One region of the Clostridium cellulovorans 743B genome, then DNA from elsewhere that is predicted to be linked to it. Evidence: predicted binding sites of a transcription regulator. Region 1 holds the regulator's gene; the other holds the start of a gene.
What was found. The regulator LexA, encoded in region 1, represses DNA repair genes until DNA is damaged. The targets are predictions, from matches to a motif close to CNAACANNTGTTNG.
Positions count from the first base shown of each region.

Region 2: a site for LexA is predicted at 3,829-3,842, ahead of CLOCEL_RS04930 (putative DNA modification/repair radical SAM protein). Genes of this name have one in related genera too.

Region 1 is NC_014393.1:2,439,628-2,452,261, reverse strand. Features, by position in the region: gene CLOCEL_RS10295 (anti-sigma-I factor RsgI family protein) at 1-589, opposite strand, end outside; gene CLOCEL_RS10290 (RNA polymerase sigma factor) at 582-1,085, opposite strand; tRNA gene CLOCEL_RS10285 (tRNA-Leu) at 1,330-1,415, opposite strand; gene CLOCEL_RS10280 (D-alanyl-D-alanine carboxypeptidase family protein) at 1,558-2,616, opposite strand; gene CLOCEL_RS10275 (DUF2953 domain-containing protein) at 2,689-3,324, shown strand; gene ytfJ (GerW family sporulation protein) at 3,293-3,718, shown strand; gene scpB (SMC-Scp complex subunit ScpB) at 3,735-4,340, opposite strand; gene CLOCEL_RS10260 (segregation/condensation protein A) at 4,337-5,092, opposite strand; gene CLOCEL_RS10255 (D-alanyl-D-alanine carboxypeptidase family protein) at 5,238-6,449, opposite strand; gene CLOCEL_RS10250 (pyrimidine-nucleoside phosphorylase) at 6,546-7,850, opposite strand; gene CLOCEL_RS10245 (purine-nucleoside phosphorylase) at 7,888-8,703, opposite strand; gene spoIIM (stage II sporulation protein M) at 9,020-9,637, opposite strand; gene CLOCEL_RS10235 (NUDIX hydrolase) at 9,695-10,219, opposite strand; gene lexA (transcriptional repressor LexA) at 10,477-11,079, shown strand; gene CLOCEL_RS10225 (methionine gamma-lyase family protein) at 11,222-12,502, opposite strand; gene hfq (RNA chaperone Hfq) at 12,586-12,634, opposite strand, start outside.
Region 2 is NC_014393.1:1,193,842-1,206,475, forward strand. Features, by position in the region: gene CLOCEL_RS04920 (amidohydrolase family protein) at 1-1,228, shown strand, start outside; gene CLOCEL_RS04925 (TIGR03915 family putative DNA repair protein) at 1,409-2,149, opposite strand; gene CLOCEL_RS04930 (putative DNA modification/repair radical SAM protein) at 2,365-3,771, opposite strand; gene CLOCEL_RS04935 (Ig-like domain-containing protein) at 4,182-5,528, shown strand; gene CLOCEL_RS04940 (chitobiase/beta-hexosaminidase C-terminal domain-containing protein) at 5,937-10,016, shown strand; gene CLOCEL_RS04945 (cellulase family glycosylhydrolase) at 10,087-11,685, opposite strand; gene CLOCEL_RS04950 (ATP-binding protein) at 12,024-12,326, shown strand.

The DNA.
Region 1 (12,634 bases):
CGTCTCTCCTTGCCAAAGCTACATTATCCTTATATACAACTGCAGTATCTTCTGTCTCAGTTATAGCCTCTTCAACTGCTACCTCAGCCTCATTTGTCAATTCTTCTCCTAATGTGGTATCGTCCGTTTCAGAAGTTACAGATATAATAGTAGAACCATCATCAGCAATAAATCCATTATCCGACGCTGATACTACAAGTTCATTTACCGCATCTTTAACCTCCATATTAACTACGTCTACTCCCTCAAGCACAGTTTCGCCATCTCCATTATAGGCTGTAGCAGAAACAACCTCATTAGAATCATTGATCGCAAGTTCAATACTAGGATTGATATCTAAACTTAAGTACGCCACTGGTGTTTTATCATTATAATAACTATACCCACCATATGATAACCCTCCTACTAATAATGCTAAACAAGCTGCAATTGTAATTTTCTTCATATCAAATATTCCCCCTCTTTTCATTGTCATTTGATTATTATAGTTTTTTAACTTAATGTTACTTTTTAAAAACTCTTCAGTTTTTTTAATTAATTCTTCTTCAGCTTTAATCTTGTCCAATGCAGACTTAATATTGTTATTCATAATCTACTCCTCCAAGCTTTTCTCTTAAATATTTTCTTGCTCTGTGCAGGTTTGAATAAATAGTATTTTCTTTTTCTTTCAATAAATCTGATATCTGAGGAACAGTATATCCCCCATAATAGAATAAATAGACAACAGATTTATATTTTGCAGGTAAAGACAAAACAGCTAATAACACATCAGTTTCTATTTTATCTTCAAAAGGCAACTCTATATCATCTATGGAACAAACCTTTTTCCTAAAAAAGCTTTTACAAAGATCCTTACATTTATTTATCGTTACCCTACATATCCATGCTTTTTTATGTTCTTCGTCATTAAAAACCTTATCATTCTGCATAAGCTTCAAGAAGACATCTTGAAATACATCCTCTACATCAGCTTCATCACGAAGATAGATAAAACAAATTCTTCTAACCATATCGGCATATTTATGAAGATCTTCAATTATATCATCTGTCTTTAATATAGCCTCGTCTAATGCCACTTCATCCATAGTAAATCCCCTTTCACTTATAACACGAATCAATCTCATAAATCCTTGCACTATATTTTAATTATTTTTATATGTTCTTAATATAAGAAAAGCAGCTATAAATAATACAGCTGTTCGTAAAAATTATATTTAATTTATATTCTTCAACTGACCTTTTCGAGTCTTGTATTTATATGTATTCAACAAACTAAACACAAAAATAGCTATAGATAATTAAATCTATAGCTATTTTTATCAAACTCTATGGTGCCGCTAGCCGGACTCGAACCGGCACGGTATCACTACCAGAGGATTTTGAATCCACCACGTCTGCCATTCCATCACAGCGGCATAATATAAGTTTCAAACGTATTTATTTACGCATCATGCTTTCCACATGTGATAGTATAGCAAAGGTTCTGGATAATGTCAATAAAAATTTAATATTAGTAATATAACGCTTCTTATTTAAAAAAGTTTTTCCTTTTATAAGCTAATCAATTTTTTCTTTTAGTAATTCCTTATTAAATATCATTTTCCCCTCTTCAATCACTTCTATTCTACCATAGTATCCAGTATCTTTTTTTACATACTTAGGTTTAACAACATTGAGAGCAAAATTAGCATTTCTTTTTATTGGAAGAATCATATCCTCTTCAAGAAATAATTTATATTTAGATTTTTTCGTATTTATTATAGCAATATCATCTTCTTTTGAGCAAAGTTTTTTATATTCATAATTGTCTTTAACATGATTATATATCTTTAAGGTTTCCCCCCATCTTGGATTGCAATTTAATACAATGACAACTATATCATTACCGTCATAATTGAAAGAAGACACTAAACACTTTCCTGCCTGGCCTGTATAACCAGTCTTAACACCTGTAGCATCTCCATGCAAAAAAAGTATTTTATTTATATTGCTATAACCACGAGTAAATCCAGATGCACCTTTCTCTATAGATCTACATCCTACAATTTCTCTAAAAGTTCTATTTTCCATAGCTTTAGACGTAATAATCGCTAGATCGTAAGTTGTTGTGTAATGCTGATTACTATCAAGACCATGAGGAGATTCAAAATGAGAATTAGTAGCACCAATAAGATTTGCGTATTCATTCATAAGCACTAAAAAAGAATCTACATCCCCTGCTATTCCTTCAGCTATAGCAATAGCTGCATCGTTGCCAGATCTCAGCATTAATCCATATAAAAGCTCTCTTAACGTCACCTTCTCCCCAGCCATATAGTTTACAGTTGATCCTCTAATTGCTGCTGCTTTTTTTGAAATAGTAATCTCTTGATCAAGATTGCCATAAGTTAAAGCCACGAGAGACGTCATTATCTTCGTTGTACTAGCCATTGGAATCAAACTAACCGAATTTTTTTCATATAACACTCTTTTACTTTTGACATCCATAGCAATTGCCGCTCTCGCATCAATACTTAACACTTTACCATACGCAGTAATATTATTAGATATAGATATCAATATCATTACTGCTATAAGAAAAGAATTTCTAAATTTTTTTTTGAACAATTCTATCACCTCACCATTATTTTGTTTTAAGTTTATCGTTCCTTGGCAATAATATCTAATGTTGTATATGGAGGAATAAACATGATACTAAAAATCTTTCTATATCTTTTATTATTTCTAATTATTTTATTTTTACTTCCTATTCCCGTAATTATTAAAGGTAATTTTTCTAAAGACGCAATAGAAATACATGTTTATGGGAAAAAGATTAGTTTAAATAAAAAACTTAAAAAAGCTAATAAGGATGAAAATTTAAAAGAAACTATAGAAACTAAGAAGAAAAAAGAAAAGAAGAATGCATCTAAAAAGAAAAAAGCAATTATGGATCGTATTAATGAAAATTTATCAATCCCGACAGTACTTAAATTGCACGGAAAGTTTAAAAAAGTATTTACTATAAGGAAATTGCATATGAATTTTAATTATGGACTTCAAGATCCATATAATACAGCAATGGCTTACTGGTCCATTTGTTCAATGCATTGTATTATATATAAGTTCTTTGAATTTTTAGTACACATAAAAGATTATTCATTTAAAATAATTCCAAACTTTAATAAAGAAGAAATTTCTTTTAATTTCTCATGTATATTTATTATAAATTTTGCCAAGATTACATATATAGCTTTTTATGCCTATAAGATTCTAATTTCAAATTCAAAAATAAATTCAAGGAGAGATTACTATGGAAGATCATCCAATAAACGATTTACTTAAATGTACTATTGAAAACTTAAGAGAAATGATGGATGTAAGCACCGTTATTGGTGATCCTATTGTCACTGGAGATGGTTCAACAATTCTGCCAATTTCAAAAGTTTCTTTAGGTTTTGGATCTGGTGGTGGTGAATATTCAACTAAACACTGCCCAGAATACAAAGAAAAAGTTCACTCTATGCCTTTTGGTGGTGGTTCTGGTGCTGGAGTTTCCATTAAGCCAGTAGGCTTTTTAATCGTAAGAGGTGATAAATTTAGATTAATGCCTCTAGAGTTTAATGACAGCGTTGAAAAACTCATTGATACTGTACCAGATATACTTGATTTCATAAAGAAGACATTTAATAAAGACAAATCTGCAACTGAAAGCACTAAAAATACAAAAGAAGAATAATAAGGTTTAAACCTTATTATTCTTCTTCACCATTATCTATATCAACATCTGCATCAATAGCTATTAATTCTTCTAACTCTTCTAAATTAGGAAGCTGTTTTAAATTTTCTAACTGGAAATACCTCAAAAATTCATCAGTAGTTGCATATAATATCGGACGTCCTGGTATATCCATTCTACCACTTTCCTTTATAAGCTTCTTTTCTACAAGAGTATAAATAGCTCTATCAGACTTAACTCCCCTTATTTCATCTACGTCAACTCTAGTAATTGGTTGCTTGTAAGCTATTATAGCCAATGTTTCTAACGCAGCTTGCGATAAAGATTGTCTGCTATTTGTTTTTAATAATCTTTGTATGAATTCTGCATTTTCTTCTTTTGTAACAAGCTGATAATTATCTTCTAACATCATAAGCTTGATACCTCGTTTTGAATTAGATAATTCCTCACCATAGGATTCTAATAATGCAAGGGTTTTACTATAACTACATTCTATTATCTCTGAAATCTGTTTAATATTTAAAGGCTCTCCACTGACAAAAAGCAAACTTTCGATAATTGAAAATAATCTGCTTTCTTCTTCATTGTCTATAAATTCAATTTGATTCATGTTATCTCTCATATTTCAATTTCCTCTCCAGTTGTAATTCGCTCTAAGTAAATTTCCTTAAAGTTTTCTTCTTGGAGTATCTTAACTTCTTTTAACTTAGCCAATTCAAGAGCAGCTAAAAATGCTACAACAACTTCAATTTTATCCTTATAACCTTTGACTATATAACTAAAATTCATAGTTTTATTAACTTTAAAGAACTCCTTAAACATATCCATTTTATCTTCAACTTTATATACATCTATCTTTATTTCTTTATCAATGATATGCAGATTCATTTTTTCGCTATAATCAATCATGAGCTGATGAAAAAGATTATATAAACTTATCATCGTTACTTCTTTCAAAAGATCTTCAAGTTTTACTTCACCTTTTTTCTCTTCTATTATTTCAGGTTTCTTTGTATATACCTGTCCAAAGGATGTAGCTCTTTCTTTAAGATACCCCGCGGCACTTTTAAATTTTCTATACTGAATCAACTTTTTAATCAAATTGTCAGTTGAATTTTCCTCCTCTTCCTCTTCTTCTTCCTTATCCTTAGGCAACAACATTGATGACTTTATTTCAATTAATGTTGCTGCTGTAACTATAAACTCAGAAGTAAGTTCTAAATCCATTTCGCTCATAGTTCGTATTATCTCTAGATACTGATTAGTTATATCTAAAATCTTTATATCATAGATATTCATTTTATTCTTTTTAATTAAATGCAATAGAAGATCAAAGGGACCTTCAAAATTTTCAAGTTTAATATTCAACGCCATTACTATACCACCTATATCTTATATAAAGTGTTTTTCTTAACTCATTATACTATGTAACTTAAAAAATAAAAACTCACAAATATTTTATCATATTTGTGAGTTTGAGAAAAACTATATATTAGATTTTCTATTAGCTTGTAAACCTTTATACAGCGTGTTCAAAAATACCCGTAAAAAATTCCTTGATATTATTTATTAAATTATTACCTTTAATATCCCTGTCACTATATATGTTAACTGTTCCTACAAGTACATCTCCATTATAAAATTCACATTTACCAATCATTTGACCTTGTTTTATTTCCTTAAGATTATCATTTAAGATTATCTTTTTAGTTGTTTCAATATTACCACCTTTTTCAACAACTACCCTTACTTCATCACAACTCTTAGCCATTAAGAACTTATCACCTTTTTTATCAAATGATACCTTATCTACTTCATCATCCTTTTTAACGATAACTTTGCTTTCAAATTTTGAAAAGCCATAATTCATAAGCATAGAAGCGTCCCTATTTCTCACTTTAAAGGTCGGTGCACCCATTATTACCGAAAGCATTCTAACACCATCTCTTGTAGCTGTGGCACTGATACAATACTTTGCCTCACTTGTAAAACCAGTTTTAAGACCATCACAACCCTTAAAGAATCTTACTAGCTTATTATGATTTACAAGTTCAATTGGAGTCTTTCTACCTTCAGAAATAGTCTCCATATATATACTAGAATATTTCAATATTGTTGGGTGTTTTAAAAGTTCTCTTGACATCAATGATATATCATAAGCAGTACTTAAATGTCCATCAGCACTCAATCCTGTGCAATTTTTAAAGGTCGTATTCTTCATTCCTAGTTCTTCACATTTCTTATTCATCATTACAACAAAGTTTTCTTCTGAACCCCCTATGTATTCTGCCATAGCTACTGCAGCATCATTTCCTGAAGCAATTGCAATCCCTTTTATTATTTCTTCTACAGTTCTCACTTCCCCAGTCTCTAAAATCATAGAACTGCCACCCATTTTCTTAGCATTTTCACTTACAGTTATTGTGTCTGTAAGTTTGATTCTACCACTGTCTATAGCTTCCATTGCTAAGAGCATTGTCATTATTTTTGTAACTGATGCTGGTGCATATTTATCATGAATATTTTTTTCATATAAAACCTTTCCTGTGTTTGGCTCCATAAGTAAAGCTGAGTTTGCTTCAACGTTAATAGCAGTAGTATCTTTCGCTGCACTAGTTTCAACAGCTGCCTCTTCTGCAAAAACTACTATAGCTGCTTTAGGGACAAATAACTGAAAAATTGAAATCAATACCAGAAATAAACTTATCAATCTCTTCTTTTTTACTTTCATAATTCTTCCTCCTAAAAATTAAAGTTGTATAGTTATTTTCCCCTTAATATCTAAAATTATCACAAAAAAACCAGACATAAAGTGTCTGGTTTTAACTTATTTTATTATGTCGTAAATAAGAGGTATCTTTTCTTCATATTCCTTTGATATTTCATAACAAGAAGCTAATTCCTCTTTTAGCTTAGAACCTAATTCTAATGAATTAGCATGGATATATGCTAATGTATCTCCAACCTCTACATAATCATTTCTCTTTTTATTTAACACTACCCCAACAGCTAAATCGATAACACTTTCTTTTGTCTCACGACCAGCGCCTAGTTTCATAGCAACTACTCCAATTTCTTGTGCGTGTATCTTAGATACATAGCCCTCTTTATCACTTTTAACCTCAATTATATGCTGAGCTTTTGGAAGTAAGTTTATATCATCTATACAAGAGACATCTCCACCCTGAGCAGCAATAAATTCTTTTAATTTAGCTATCGCAGCTCCAGAAGTTATCGTCTCTAATAGCATTTCTCTAGCTTTTGCTTCAGTTAACGATTCATTCGCTAACATTACCATATTAGATCCTAATGTTAAGCAAAGTTCAAATAAGTCTTTAGGTCCATTGCCCTTTAAAGTTTCTATTGCTTCTTTTACCTCAAGGGCATTTCCTACAGCCAAACCTAAAGGTTGATCCATATCAGATATAACAGCTATTGTTCTTCTTCCAACATTATCACCAATAGAGACCATAGCCTCACCTAAATTTTTAGCATCTTCATAACTCTTCATGAAGGCACCATCACCAACTTTTACATCAAGCACTATTGCATCTGCTCCAGAGGCGATTTTTTTACTCATAATACTAGAAGCGATTAATGAAATATTTTCTACTGTAGAAGTTACATCTCTTAGGGCATACAATTTCTTATCTGCTGGTACTAAATCTGCCGTTTGACCAACAACGGCTATCTTAATGTTATTAACATCTTCAATAAACTTTTCTTTTGACATTTCAACCGAAAAACCTTTAAATGTTTCAAGTTTATCTATAGTTCCACCAGTATGACCTAGTCCTCTTCCAGACATTTTAGCCACTGGAATTCCTAACGCAGCTACCATAGGAGTTAATACAAGAGTTGTAGTATCTCCTACTCCTCCAGTACTATGCTTATCAACTTTAACACCTTCAATCATAGATAAATCCAAGACATCTCCAGAATTTACCATTGCCATGGTCAAATCTGCAGTTTCTCTTTCATTCATCTTTTTAAAGTATATAGCCATCAAAAGTGCTGATACTTGATAATCTGGTATTGTACCCTTTGTATATCCTTCAATAAAATAATTGATTTCTTCTTTACTAAGCTCAAATCCTGCTTGTTTTTTTGCTATTAAATCGTACATTCTCATATTAGTTATCTCCTATATGCTGTATTAAGAATAAGAATTAAAGCAATTCTAATGTCTTCTTTATTAAGCTTATGAATTGTTCCTTAACCATAGCTGAAGTTTCCATTACCTCTTGATGATTAAGTGGTACATCTAATATCCCTGCTGCCATATTCGTTATACAAGATATTCCTATAGTCTTTATGCCACAATGTGACGCAGCAATTGCCTCTGGAACCGTAGACATACCTACCGCATCTCCACCTACTATCCTAAGCATTCTAATTTCTGCTGGTGTTTCATAGCTCGGTCCACTCATCATAACATATGTACCTTCAACCATATCAATGTTAGTTTCTTTAGCAGCTTTCTTGACTATTTCAATAAGTTCCTTTGAATAAGCTACGGACATATCTGGGAAACGAGGACCTATTTCATCATCATTTTCTCCTATTAGAGGATTAACTCCAGAGAAATTTATATGGTCCTTTATTATCATAAGGTTGCCTGGTTTAAATTCAGTGTTAACTCCACCAGCAGCATTAGTAACTATCAAAGTTTTAATACCAAGTTCTTTCATAACATAAACAGGTAATGCTGTAACCGCCATTGGATTACCCTCATAATAATGAAATCTTCCTTGCATCATGATAACTTTTTTTCCACATAACTCCCCTATTACAAATTGCCCTGCATGACCTTGTACTGTTGAAACTGGAAAGTTAGGAATATCCGAATAACTTACCACTTTAGCGTTAATTACCTCTGAAGCTAAACTACCAAGTCCAGAACCTAAAATAATGCCTATTTCTAATTCTTCATTAACTATATCCTTTATATAACTTGCACTTTCCATTACTACATTGTATTTCATTTTATACTGCTCCCTCACCTTTTAGTATATTTGTATATCCTTAAGTAACTTATCTAGTTCTATATAATTCAAATCTTCAGTTTAATGATACAGCTATATCAATAGTATTAATAAAAATAACTCTTAATATAATATATAACATAGCTAATTATATCTCTATTTTGCTTACTGATGACAAACAAATCCCCATTCCGCGTATTCTCAGTAAAATGTTCTAAATATGTATTAAAAACTTTTGGAAGTATGTATCCTAAAAATAAAATAATCATAAAGCATTTAAAGAAAAGAATAACTAAAGCAATAAAGTTATTCTTATTCATAATTTTATTAATTTTAAAAGATATGAGGATACAAAACTCTCTATAAATGCACCTACACACATCAATAAGAGTATAACAATTAAATTTCTTGTATATTTATTTATCTTCTTAATTACATTAACTCTCCAAGCATTTTTTTCTTTGAGCAATGCAAGAGAAAAATTCATAGCTACCACCGATGTAAAAATCATCAATCCAACAAAAATTAAATTTTGTGGTAATATACCAAAAAGCGAAAATAAAATCCCCTTACTCCTAAATGCATTAACAAAAAAACTGAATGTAAAACCTAATGTAAAGCCTTTTATAAGTTGTATTATCAGTATAAAAGGAACTCCAATAATAGTGAGTCCTGTAAACCAAATAAGAAGTATAAAAGGTATATTATTTTTTAAAGATTCAACAAAGACATTCATATTGCTAATTTTATCATTAGCAGAAGAAAAATTTGATATGTAAGCACATAATTGTTTTTTTAATATATCATCCATATAGTTTACACTATATATACCAAGAACTATTCCAGTGCAAATGCATAATAAGCTAAGTAGATACAACCATTTATTTTCTTTAATATGGTTATTTATATATGCATCAAATTTTTTTATTCCCATATTATCGCTCCTAACATATTTTATATTTTAATATCTATGTTAGAGCAAATAATATTATTACCTTATATAGCCAAATGCACAAATTGTTTTTGCATCTTCGATAATGCCTTCTTTTATCATTTTTTGTACTTCCTCTAAAGAGTGATAATGCACATTTACAAACTCATCTTCATCTAAACAACCTGCTTTACCATTGTATAGATTCTCAGCTTTGAAAATATGTATATATTCATCACAAAATCCAGGAGAAGCTAATACTTTTCCAAGATAAGTTATATCATTTGATTTATAACCAGTTTCTTCTTCTAATTCTCTTAGAGCAGTTAATTTTATATCCTCACCTTTTTCAATTTTACCAGCTGGCAATTCTAGTGTAACCTTATCTATTGGTTTTCTATACTGCTCAACAAAAATCACTGTATTTTCATCTTTAAAAGCTAAAATAGCCACTCCACCAGGATGATTAACTATTTCCCTATCTGCAGTGTTTCCATTAGGTAATACTACCTTTTGCTTTCTTAACTTTATTATTTTTCCTTCATAGATCGTTTCTTCACTAATAGTTTTCTCAGCTAAATCCATTAAATCACCTCATAAATTCAAATATTTTACCTACATATTTTATAGGTTTCCGAAAACCGACATCATTATCCTAATAAAAAGATTTTTATAGATATTAATAATTTATATAATCATATCCTCTTTCGTAGTTAGCTTAATTTTACAATATGTTGTATTAATTTTCAACAACTCCAAATTATATTAAACTAAATACAGAACATTAGTTTGTCATTTTATCTTACCTATGTTATAATTCAATTAATTGAGAGGTGAAAATAATGGTTGAAAAAAACAACAAGCAGATGGAAATTTATAATTACATAAAATCTGTTTCAGCAGAAAGAGGTTATCCACCTTCTGTTAGAGAAATATGTACAGCAGTTGGTTTAAGTTCAACCTCTACTGTTCATGGTCATTTAGAGAGGTTAGAAAAACGTGGTTATATTAGGAGAGATCCTTCAAAGCCAAGAGCTATAGAATTATTAAAAGAGAATAAAGTAGAAATGCTTTCTATCCCTATTATAGGTAAAGTTACAGCTGGTAATCCTATATTAGCTTTTGAAGACATTGAAGATACTTTTACTATTCCATCACAATTTATAAAATCTAATAAAGAACTTTTTATGCTAAAAGTATCTGGTGAGAGTATGGTTGAGGCTGGAATACGCGATGGTGATCTTGCTATAATTGAAAAGCAAAACACTGCAAACAATGGAGATATAGTTGTTGCTATGATCGAAGGTGAAGCTACAATTAAAACTTTTTATAGAGAAGAAAATCATATAAGACTTCAACCTGAAAACAAGCTTTTATCCCCTATTATAGTTAATAGTTGTACTATACTTGGAAAGCTTGCAGGGATATTTAGAAACTATAAATAAAATTTATTTTTAAAATTGAATAGTTCTAAAATCTATATACCCCCTTATAGCAATAGTTCTTGATTATTACTATAAGGGGGTATGTTTTAGTATTAAATTTATTTTTTACGCACTTTCTGCATTAAAAAATAGAAACATATAGCTATAAAATATTAGACAATGATATAAGTACACCAATTTTCCCATGATCAAAAGTAAGTCCACCCTGAAGATAAGCAATAAATGGCTCCCTTATTGGTGCATCAGCAGATAATTCTATTGATGCTCCTTGTACAAAGGCACCTGCTGCCATAATAACTTGGTCCTCATATCCAGGCATATCCCATGGTTCACATTCTACAAAGGAATCAATAGGCGAACCTTTTTGTATCCCCTTACAGAATTTAATTAACTTATCCTTTGAATTGAATTTTATAGCTTGTATTATATCGCTACGTTTATCCGTATAGCTAGGCAAAACTTCAAACCCTGCAAGTTCCATAAGTCTAGCAGCAAATACTGAAGATTTTATAGCCTCTATAGTAACATGTGGTGCTAAGAATAATCCTTGGTATAATGATCTCATAACACCAAAGGTTGAACCACATTCCCCACCAATCCCAGGGATAGTAAGTCTATAAGCTGCCTGATTAACATACTCAGCTTTTCCTGCTATATATCCTCCAGTTGGGGCAATACCGCCTCCTATATTTTTTATAAGAGAACCTGCAACCAAGTCTACTCCAACATCAGTAGGCTCAACTATATCAGTGAATTCACCATAACAATTATCTACAAAGCATATTATATCCTTGTTTATAGATTTTACAGTGGTAACTATCTCTTCTATATCTGAAACAAGTAATGCTCTTCTCCAACCATAACCTGTCGAACGTTGGATATGTACTAACTTTATTGATTTATCAGCTATTAATGTTTCTTTAATTGCTTCTAAATCCACTTTATTTTCTACAGTCAAATCTAGCTGCTTATAATTGACACCATATTCTTTCAAAGATCCAATGTTTTTCTTTGAAGATATTCCAATTATATTATGAAGAGTATCATACGGCTTACCGCAAACAGATAACATAGTATCATTAGGTCTTAAATTACCAAACAGCGCTGCTCCAATTGCATGAGTACCATTTACAAAATGTGGTCTTACAAGAGCTGCTTCGGTATTAAATATTCTTGCATAAACCTTATCTAAAGAGTCCCTACCTATATCATCATATCCATAACCGCTACTATTAGTAAAATGGCTATCTGATATTCTCTCTTCTTGAAAAGCTCTAAGTACCTTAAGCTGATTATATTCTCGAATTTCATCATAAAAAGCAAATTGCTCTTCAACATCGCGTATTGCTTTTTCATAAAGATCGATTGCCTCTTTTTTAATATTGAATTCTTTTTGAAGTTTAACTTTTGTGGCTTCTAACATGAACCTTTTCCTCCCTTCATGCACCTTAGATATATTAGCACATAAAAAAAGAACAAGCAACACTGCTGTTCTTTTTACTATTTTTATTCATTAAATCCTTCATTTGTGAATAATAAAGGTTTTCCTGGAGTT
Region 2 (12,634 bases), 1.2 Mb from region 1:
TTTAGATTATTTATTTAATCAACAAAAGGAATATTTACAGCAGGCAAAAATTATAGGGGAACTTAGGTGTAATATAGATTTGCTAGACTACTATTTAGTAGGAGTAGATACAGCAAGTAAAGAGAATGAAGCAGAGCCCTATGCTTTTAGAGAAGCTTTTAATTATTTAAGAAGCATAGACGCCATAAAAAACCGAAATAGTAGAAAAGGAAGCTATCTAAAGCAAATAGGCTTTACTAATCATGTTGGTGAGGAGTTTAGGGATTTACTAAGTGGCTTAAGGCATATAGATGAAACAATTGAGCTATTTAATTATAAATCTGCAGATAGATTAGGACATGCTATTGCCCTGGGAATAAATATAGATAAATGGGCAGAATTTAACCAAGTAGTCTGCATTAATGCTGGAGAATATCTAGATAATTTATTGTGGCAATGGAATCTTTTAATAGAGGAAAAGATTGATTTAGACAGTATATCATTACTGGAACAGCGAATTTATGATGCAGTAGAGTACATATTTGGCTTCACAGAAAGTGTTAATGTAAGAGAATTGTACAAAGCTTATTATATGAAGCTTATGAATAAAGGCTGCTATACTAATGTAGTTATGGAGAAAGATAGAAAAGTATGTGCATTGCAGAAATACACTAAAAAGAAATATTATATTATGAATGAACCTTGCAAAGGTAATGCTGAATTTGTAGAGGATGACTTCAACAATATTATATGGTCATCACAAATGATTTATAAAGCGATGCAGTGCAAATATTTTATCAAGGAATTAGACAAAAATGTTACTATAAATATCGACAAGGATACAATAGAAAACTACAAACGAATTCAAGAAATAATGATTAAAAAAATAGGGGATAGGCAAATCATCGTTGAGACCAACCCTACATCAAATTTGATAATCGGAGAATTCAAATCTTTCGAGGATTACTATATCAGCAATTTAAGTTCACCTGAGAAGGAAAAGGTAATTGTAACTATAAATACTGATGATCCAGTTGTTTTTGATACTAGGATAAATAATGAATACGCTTTAATCTATGATATTATGATGCGAAAAGGTGATTATTCTAGTAAGGAAGTAATTGATTGGCTTGATAAGCTAAGAAAAAATAGCTTGGACTATAGTTTCATTAAGGATAGAAATTTAAGGCCAGAGGAAATTGTAAATGAAATAGATTATATATATAACCAGTTAGCTAATTATTTATAACGATACTTTCCTTACAATTTTTGATTTTTGTTCCCTAGCTTTGTTAGATAGTTAAGCATTTATAATTTTGCTTTACTGTAAAGTACAGATTTAATAAATTTTCATTTTCAAATAAATAATGTTTTTTACATTAAATTAAGAAAATCCACTACAGCAGAAGCAATGCTGCGGTGGATTTTTTTATTTAAGTTCCGTAAGATGCTTCCAATACCGTCTAGGCATCAAGCGGGCTTGGAGTCTAGGGTTTTTACGTTCTTCTATATTAACAGAATTATAAAAGGTTTTCCAAAGGCCTTCAAATCCATCGTTGCCTGTGAAAGCTTCTAAGGCTTTTGCTTCATCTTTTGTTAAATTACTTATAATAGCAGATTTCTTATTGTATATAATGGCTAGTTCTCTTTTTAAATCGTGAATTATAAAATTTTGATCAGAAAACCTATTTGTAAAATGATCTATTATCAATGGCAAAACATTGTGATTAGGTTCTATTGAAGCATAAAAGCTAAGTGGAGCAATTTCTTGAAACCTCACAAGACCTGTTAATAGATGAGCTTCACCAAAAACTCTTCTTGTGTATTTATCAACTAAAATTATAACATCATTGTTTTTTGCTAAATTTATTCTGGTACCATACTTATAGCAAAGCTTGATATAGTTTAGTATGAGAGTATCAGATTTGGGAATATCACTAAGATACAAATGATAAACATTCATCAAGGTATCATTATCAAGTTTTTCTACTATACTTTTATAGACTCTATCAAATTTATCATATTCAGTTGATATCTCTGAAATCTCAGTAAGCAAAGAGGGAAGATAATCCCTATTTTTTGTTATGATAGCTTCTTCTTTGCAGCTATAAGCATAAAAAACAGCCGTAAGTAATCCTTCAAAGCTATTATCATATATAAATTCTTTCAAACTAGAAAAACCTCCTATAAGTTATATTTTTAAGAAAACCTTCTGTGACCTATAGATAAACAGAGCCAATCCTCAGCCTATTACTAAATTTATTAACATCAAATAGTTGTATCAATAAAAACTTTTATGGATAATAAAAGTCTTTATTTTGAATATCTATAAGGATAATCCTAATTGTAATTAGAATGTTGTTATAATTATTTAAAGAAGGAGTTCTATAATTCACCTGTTAATGAACTGGATTTATCATTTAATAGTAGCAATTTATTAGTTGAAGAGCCCTTAGGAAGGAGTAGTTTACTGCTGTTATCCTCAATAAAATTAGTATTGCTTAGGTCGTTGTTTAAAAATGTACTGTCGAAGATATCGGTATTATCAAAAAAGCTTAATTGCTCTACCTCTTGATCCACTAGATTTAAATCGATTCTAGGAGTAAGGACTTTTTTTATAGCTACATCATCAAAAGCAACTTGACCATAGTATTTGCCTTTGCAGGTAATGAAATATTGAGCTCGTTTAAGGACTACCCCAAGCTTCTTTAAGTCGCAAAAATCTAAGGAATTAACTCTACGGGCGCTTACTATTTTTTGAGCTCCTCGTATTCCGATTCCAGGAATTCTTATAAGGGTTTTATAAGGTGCTTTGTTGATTTCAACAGGAAATAAATCCATATTATTTAAAGCATAAGTGGTTTTAGGGTCAAAGTTTATATCAAAATTAGGGTTCTTTTCGTTTAACAATTCTTCAGCCTTGAAGCCATAAACTCGTAAAAGCCAATCCCCTTGGTATAACCTATGCTCTCTAAGGGTTGGAGGGGCTTTAAGCTCAGGAAGATTTTTCCCAGTGTTAACTGGAATATAGGCAGAATAATAAACCCTTTTTAAATCAAATTTGTTGTATAAGTTTTCTGAAAGATTTAGTATATTTAAATCGCTTTCCTTTGTAGCTCCAACGATAAGCTGAGTGCTTTGTCCACCAGGTACAAATATAGGTGAATTTCTATACTTTTTACGCTCATATCTATTGATAGCAATATTCCTCTTTATATCTCCCATTGGCTTCAAAATATCAGTTTTACTTTTATCAGGGGCTAATAGCTTTAGCGAATTTGATGAAGGTAATTCTAAATTCACACTCATTCTATCTGCAAGAGAGCCAGCCTTTTGTATAAGAGCTTCATCTGCTCCAGGAATAGCTTTTAGGTGAATATAGCCTCCGAAATTATGCTCATTCCTTAGTTTTTCTACTACTTTTATTAGCAGTTCCATGGTGAAGTTTGCATTATTAATAATTGAAGAACTCAAGAATAAGCCTTCTATGTAGTTACGTCTGTAAAAGTTCATAGTTATGTTTACAACTTCTTCTGGAGTGAAGGAGGCTCTTTCAATATCATTAGATTTTCTATTGATACAATAGGAGCAATCATATATGCAGTAATTTGTTAATAGTATTTTAAGCAGAGATATACATCTTCCATCTGGGGTAAAGCTATGGCATATACCGCTTGGGGAAACAGAACCAATGGCTCCCTTTTTTGGACTTCTATTTGAACCAGAGGATGAGCAGGATACATCGTATTTAGCTGCTCCAGATAAAATTCTTAGCTTTTCACTTATTTCCATAATTAAATCACCAATCTTTGTATTTTAATAACTTTATTATAGCCTAATATTTTCAAAAGAACAAGTGTTCGTTTGTGTCTATTGATAGTATATTATGAAATATCTAATTATATACGAGATTCTATTATTTAAAGTTTATTGCTAAGGGCTATATATCCTGATTAAAAGTTTACGTTACTTTTATAAAAGTGATGAGGACTAGCAGATTAAAGGTAGAAACATTATTGGAACTTATACAAATAAATAAATAAATAAATAAATAAATAAATAGAAGAGGGGCTAAGGCTACTGGGAATCTGTAGATATATGTAGAATCATAGAAAATCATTTTCGTTGAAAAGGAAGAAAACTATCTTTATACTTTAAAGTGTAAATAATATAAAATTATGGATATAACGGGAGGAAAAATGATGAAAAGTAAAAAAATAAACAAATTAGCCATTGCATTAATTATGTTCTTAGGAATGTTCTTAGGAACTTATACTAATGCTATGGCTGAAGGAACAACTGGAACTACTACATATAGTGAGAACTTAATTCCTAAAATGAATGGATATACAACAGATGGAGTTACTGTTAGTTCCAGTAGTGACTGGAGTGTGGATTATATTGCATGGAAAGCATTTAACAGAAATCTTGATATACCCTATGAGGGCATTAATGGAAACTGTTGGGCTACTGTTAGTGGATCAGTAGCAGGGTGGTTAAAGGTAGACTTTGGAGTTGGAAATGAAAAAAAGGTAAATAAGTATACTATTAAAAGCAGGACTGCACCAGATAATAATTCTTCACCTAAATCTTGGACCTTTGAGGGGTCTAATGATAATGAAAACTGGACAGTTATAGATAGTAGAATTGATCAGCTAGATTGGGACGATAGTATAGGTGAAAAGCGAGAATTTACTTTTTCTAATAATACCAAGTATAGGTATTATAGAATTAACATAACCGCCAATGATGGACAAGTTCATAGCTCTATTGATGAATTAGAAATGATGGAAGCTATTAGTGTTAGTAATGTTACATTAAATAAAACAGTAGACACATTGAATATTGGTGATAAAGAACAGTTATTTGCATCAGTAGAACCTTATAATGCTGCAAATAAGAATTTATTATGGAAATCAGACAATCCAGCTGTAGCAACAGTTGATTCAACTGGTAATGTTACTGCAGTAGCAGTTGGAACTGCAAAAATAACAGCTACAACTGAAGATGGCTCTAATTTAACTACTTCTTGCACTGTAACTGTAAAGCAACCGATAATTTTAATTAGTGGAATAGCTTTAAATAACAAGACATTGGACTTGATTAGTGGACAAAGTGCTACTTTATTGGCTACAGTGACACCAGATAATGCCACTAATAAGAAGGTTATTTGGACATCAAGTAATCCATCAGTAGCAACAGTTGATTCTACTGGTAAGATTACAGCAGTAGCAAGCGGAACCGCAACAATAACAGCTACAACAATAGATGGGACAAATCTAAGTGACTCCTGCGCAGTAAATGTAAAAGCCGATACTAGCAACGATGTTTTATTGACTATATATCTGACAAATGGTAATAAAAAATCCTACGCAATAACTGATGAAAAATTAGACGATTTTTTAAATTGGTATAATGATAGAGCTGCTGGAATTGGAAAGGTATATTACGGCTTTGAAATGCCACCGGTTTCTAGTGAATTTAAAAGAAGAGTTGAATATGTAATGTTTTCTATGATATCAGACTTTGTTGTAGATGAATACAAGTAAATAAATTACTGCTGATTAGGGCTGTGGCACGAAGTGAATAACTAGTGCTGCAGTCCTTTTGTTATTTGTATATTAGAAGTAGTAGTTTGAAGTGAAGATATCATCGGCAAGTAATGTACAAGTCTTCGATAATTAGATATTCAATTTTTTACAATTCAGATTTGTGACGTAGATATTATATTGAAAAACTAGTATAAAAATACAATTATATAACGAATTTATAAACAAATTAGAATATCGCTTTACCCAGGAATAAGTCGATGATAGAATGTAAAATGAATTAAATTTATACAATATATATATAATTTAAATAAAAATAAACAATAAAAACAATATTATTACTATATAATGTATTGGATAAAATTTTTTTCAGCAGTACAAATTTATTTTTTATGTGGAGGTACATTAATGAAAAATGTTAAAAAATTAACAAAAGTTTTGGGAATATATACAATTGTATTCTCAATAGTATTCTCAAACTTTCAAGGTGTTTTAGCAACAACAAATGTGGACAAGCAAGAAACTGAAGAAACTCAAATGGCAGTTGAAAACGATGGACACGTTAATGGAGCAAAACCACTTACAGAAGAAGAAAAGCAGTGGATGGAAGAGAATATGATTAGATCAAAAGTTATTCTTCCAAATAAACTAGGTTTAGAGAGAAGCAATGAAGTAAGAGAAAAAAAGGGATTAAGCAAAATTGACGAAAGTAAGGCGGTAAAAGTTGGAGATGAAGTTATTGCAGATACAACAAGTGGAGGAATAACAGCTAAGGCAACAGCTAATGCTACAGCAACTAGTGGTTCTACAACAGAAAGTGCTGCAGTAGAAAGTATTACAGGAGAAAGTAGTACTTCTACGACTATTGAGGCTTCGTATCTTCCAAATAGTGTGGACAATTCAGAACTTCCATTTTTTCCTGAAATCCGTAGCCAAGGAGAAATAGGAAGTTGCGCTTCATTTGCAACTACATATTATCAAGCTACTTATATGACAGCTATGGCAAGAGGGTGGGACGTAAAGAATGATACTGATGATTCAAAGAAGTTTTCACCAAAATGGACATATAACCTTATAAATGGAGGTGTAAATAGTGGAAGTTCTGAAGTTAGTGCATATAGGCTTTTTCTAGAGCAAGGTATAGCTACTTGGAAAGATTTCCCGTATAATGGAAACAATATTACACAAAAGGATTACTTAGAATGGGCTACAAATGAGAATGTTTGGAAAAATGCATTGAATTTTAAAGCTGATAAAGCTGGATATGAAAGAATTTCTGATGGAACAGATACGCCAATACAAAATGAAACAGATGATTCTTTAACTAAAGTTAAACAACTAATAAGTAATGGATATATTTTTGAGATTACTACAGATATTTTAGATTGGAAATATAAACCTATATCGAATAATGATTTAACTAGTGAAGATGATAAATATGTTGGAAGAGCTTGTGCATATATTGAAGATTATAGTGGAACTAATGGACATGGTATGATTGTAGTTGGCTATAACGATAATATATGGGTAGATATAAATAGCAATGGACAAATGGATGTTGGAGAAAAGGGAGCATTTAAAATAGCAAATTCATGGGGAAGTACTTGGGGAGTAGATCCGAATACAAATACCAATGTATATAATAGTGATGGCTTCATTTGGGTATCTTATGATGCAATTAACAAAGTGTCTTCTGTATTAGGGGCACCAGAAGCACAACACCAAAGAGATAGTATTTTTAATACTTTCTATTGGATTACAGCTAAAACAACAAATTCCCCATCTTTAATTGCTTGTATTAATGTTATGCACAAAGAAAGAAACCAATTAAGATATGAGATTGGTTATTCAGATGTAACGGCACCAGATTCAGAAATAACATGGGCACCTATTACAGTAAATAAGGATACAGGAGCCTATTCTTTTGATGGTTCAAGCGGTACTGAAACACAGGGAACTATTGTACTTGATTATTCTGACCTTATAAAGCAAGGAAATTTAAGCGATGTCACAAAAAGATGGTATGTACGAATAACTGATATCAATAATGATGATATTGCTGGAACAAATATCAATTTCAAAGTAGTAGACTTTACAAAAGAAGGAAAAGAGTTTTCTTGCACTACAACTAATTCACAAGTAAATGGAGGATCTATAACTTTATATGTTGATCATGCATTAGGCACTACTAGTGCTGTAACAAATAAATGGAATTTGAAAAATGGAAATCCTTATACTAGCAATGATAATTATAACAAAGATCTGATTACTTATGATAATAAAATATATATGTATGATATGTCCAATCACAACTTAGTACAGTATGATTCTATTAATAATCAATGGAGTATTTATGATTCTACAACTTGGCCAGAATTAAATGTTAGATGTAGAATGGTTGGATACAATGGCAAAATATATGTTTTCAAAACTGATGAAGCACTATTAAGCAAACCAATTTACAAAATGTATGTTTATGATATAGCAACTAAAACTTGGGATTACACAAAGGCATTTTTGGAAGAAGAAATATCTGGTTCATCTATTGTGGAATGCAATGGTAAGATATACTTAATAGGTGGATATAGAGATACTAATTCACCTGATTATAATAGAGTGATACATGAATATAATCCTCAAACGGATAGTTGGGTGACTAAAGCAGAGCTTAATGTAAGCAGAACATATGCAGATTCTGTAGCAGCAAATGGAAAAATATATATCTTTAAGGGACAGTACGGAGTTAATGAAATTAAAACTATTGAAGTGTTTGATCCAATACTTAACAAGAGCTCAGTACTAGGAGATATACCTGAAAATATCTCATTTTATGGAGGCCAACCAATAATTAATTTAGAGGGCAAAATCTATTTCTTTGGAGACTCCAAATACCTTGTTCAAGAAATATATGAGTATAAGCCTACTAGCAACTCTTGGACAAAAGTATCAGAGGTGCCAGGAATTGCAACCACTAATAAAGCTATAGTATGTAATAATAAAATATATACTATGGTGGGATCGGAAAATAATTTCTACGAGTTTAATTCATCAGTTCAAGTACCAGTAGAACTAGAAAGAATTGGAATTCCATATTTCAATATCTTGAATGGTACATATTCGACTCAACAAACTGTATCAATAAATTGTTTTACAATTGGTGCTAAAATAAGATATACAACTGATGGATCAACACCAACAGAAACTTCAACTGAGTACACGGGTCCTATAACAGTAGCAGATGATATGACTATCAAAGCAATTGCAATGAAAGCAGGAATGACAGATTCGTATGTTATTACTGGTGATTACAAAATACAACCTCCAGTGGCAAACCCAGTATTAAGTCTTGCAGAAGGTAATTATAAACAAGGAAAAATACTTACTATAAGTTCTGCAACAGAAGGTGCAAATATAAGTTATAGGTTGACATTTGGCCAAACTCCTGGAGAATGGTTTCAATATACTGGACCAATAAATATAATTGGAAATATTACAGTAACAGCAAAGGCTACAAAAGTAGATATGACAAATTCTGATACAATTAACCAAAATTATAGGATAAGATCAATTATTGGGGATGTAAATGGAGATGGCAAAATCAGTATCAGTGATTATATAATACAAAAACGTATAGAAGATCCAAACTATGATTTACCTATTGATGATGATTTATGGGGTGGAGATGTAACTGGAGATGGTTTAATTAACAATGATGACTATGTTTTAATAAAGCAATGTAGAACTGAAGGGGAGAATTTTGGATATTTTCCAAAGGAGATAATGCCACTTAACGTATCCTTAAAGGATACACCAGAAAACAGTGTCACTATAGGTTGGGATAATTCTTTAGGTGTGGCTAATATAGTTAGTTACCAAGTATATAGGGATGGTTCTTTAGTAGGAACAACCAGTAGTACAAGCTATACAGATTCAGAAGTAACAGGAGATAGTGACTATATATATACAGTAAGATCTGTACTTGAAGACGGTACAATATCAAATGCTAGTATTCCATTGACAGTTAAAGCTTTTATTAAAACACCAACTTTTAGTGTTGGAACAGGTACATATACTTCAGTACAAACATTAAATATAAGTTGTGGAACTCCAGGAGCAACGATTGTTTATACTATTGATGGTACAGAGCCAACTTCAACATCAGAAGTATATACTTCACCTATTTCAATAGGTGGAACAAAAACAATAAAAGCAAAAGCTATAAAAACAGGAATTCCAGATTCAAATACAGTAAGTTCTACATATACAATGAACTTTAAGATAGGTGATGTAAATGGCGATGGCACTATAAATACTGATGATACAAACATGTTAAAAAGTTATATATTAAGCAATATTACAAGTTTTCCAGTGGAAGACAAAATGTGGGTAGCAGATGTAGATGGAAATAACAGAATAGATGGTATGGATGCAATCTACATAAATCAATACATAGCTGGAACAAGAACAAAATTCCCAAAAGAAGCATAGAAAAATAGCCCCCTTGAGTAGACAGTTTCATCATTTTAAATGTCTAACAAGGGGGCATTTTATTTTAAGGTTAGCTTAAAAGTTTTTTCTTAAGAACAGCTAAATCAATAGCATTTATTTTCCCATCATTATTCATATCTGCAACAGCTAAGTCTGGAGTTGTACCAGTACCTAGAAGAGCTTTTTTAAGAACAGCCAAGTCAATAGCATTTACTTTTCCATCCTTATTTATATCTCCAAGTAAAGGTGGATTTATGACAATGCTAGTTCCTAAGGTTATACCGTTTTTACCTAAAGGTATTTTATGGTCTAAGCCGATGAATTTCCCTTCATCATTTCTCCATAAAGTAGGTAATAGATAGTTATCATACTTATTGTCATTCCATTTTAAATCTCTTGCACCAGGGAAGGCAGTTCCCTCGCCACGAGTAAGCAATCCACCAGTATCTGAGGAGTCAGTGTTTATACACCAAAAAGTATGATGTAATTTATATTTATTTGCTATGATATAATCTCTCATGGATCTTAAATATTTAAGGTTAACATCAAGAAGTTTATCGGTACCTTCTGTTAGGCCACCCCATTCACCAATTAGTAGTGGAGAAGTTCCATTTTCCATGATATATGCCCAGTTATCTCTCCAACACTTTTCATATAATATTGTTTTGGCAGTAGCATCATCGGCAGTAACAAAATCACCTTTAAACCACGATTGTTCATATACTAATGGACCATAATCATGTGGTGAATAAACAAGTTGTTTTTGGTATTCCCCTAGGTTAATAGGATAATCTTTTACACCTCTTAGATTTCCGCCCCACCAGTTACTAGTATAATCATTGTTGCCTGCCCAAGGACTTGTATTGATAGTTCCTTCATCCCAGGTTCCATCTTTAGGGTAAAGTTCTACACCTTCTACAAATATCAAGGCATTAGGATGTACATTCATTATATCTAAAGCTGTTTCTTGAGCTACTCTTTTCCAGTTATTTGCTTTAGTGGAGTCGTCCCAAATAGCACATTGAGATAAGTTTTTTGCATCACCAGGATTTGTGTGAGGCTCATTTTTTAAATCAAAACCTATAATAGTGTCGTCATTTTTGTATTGATCAGCAAACCATACCCAAGAAGATTTAAAGACATCTTCTGTTATAGCTCCTTTATACCAAAGAGGATAGCTATGCCCCATGTTATCTGTTTCTGCACTATGTACATCCACTATTACTTTTATTCCAACTCTTTTGAAATTTTGTAGCATAAAGTTAAATAATTGAAAGCTATTTAGTCCAGCCAAAGATGCATTATTATAACTGGTATCTGTTGATTCTGGATATTCCCCTTTGCTCCAAGCGTACAATAGGTCTGTGGCTATTGGCATTCTAACAACGTTTATACCCTTATCAGCAACCATTTCTATATCGGCTATTATGTTGCTGTGATAAGAATCTAAAAACATCCTTTCTCTGCAGTTAAAGCCAAACCAGTTTGCACCAGTTAACCAAACTTTATTGCCATACTTGTCTACAATATTTGTACCTTCCACATGAAGCCAATCATCATTGGTTTCAGCTACAGGTGTAGTTGTTTCAGCACACACTTTAATACTAGGTGTTACTAATAAAGAAGTAAGTGCTATCGCTGTAGTAGATAATTTCATAATCTTTTTCATTTCCATTCCCCCTAGAATTGATAGTTTAAAAAATATTTCTCTTTATATAATTCGAAATATGTTGAATTTTTGTGGTTCAACATGATAGATAAAAAGTTTATATTTAATATATAATAGGTGTGTTTATGGTAGATAAAACTTTTTTGGTAATTTAATGGAACTTGGCTTGGGTAAATATAAAGGAAAGTATTATATTTAGTCTTAAAAACTACATTGATAAGATAAAAAAATATATAAAAAATTTTTTAGGCGGAAACAACTTGGCAACAAGTTCATTAATTTTGGAAAAATCCTTGTGGTAATATTTATACATACCAAATACAAGGAGAGATAATTATATGAAAAGAAAATCTATAGTTTCATTAATCTTAATAGCAACAATGATAATAAGTGTTTCAGGATGTGGAAGCAAAGAAAAAACAATTGTATTAACAGAGGATGTAAAAAGTGAACCAATTCCTGAGGAAGTGTTTAATAATATATTCGATCCTTTTATAAAGCATAGTAAGACTAATAATAGGGACAGTAGGGGCTTAGGGCTATATTTATGTAAGGAAATTATTAAGGAACATGAAGGGGCAATAACTATAGAAAATGGAACAATGGTAAAAATAAAAATTTCTTTGATGGTTCAAAACTAACAGAATATTAGAAATGTAATCCTTCTGATTCCAAACCGAGTATTAATTCTTAAATTTAATATTGGTTGCACCTTGGCTTACAATAAGATTGGATTATACCAGTCTTTTTTGTTTTTCTAGGTTTAGAATATATATCTTAAAAGAGTTGCTGATGGAGACATTGTGTTGAAACCTACATTTCGAATATAAAGGTGGCATTTCTTTTACAAATATTCAATTGTCAGTTGCAAAAGTTGATTTTAAATTTACAAAGTGTCATATGGTGTTTCTTTCACCATCTCGCATTCTAATTTGCTTAATGTACCTGC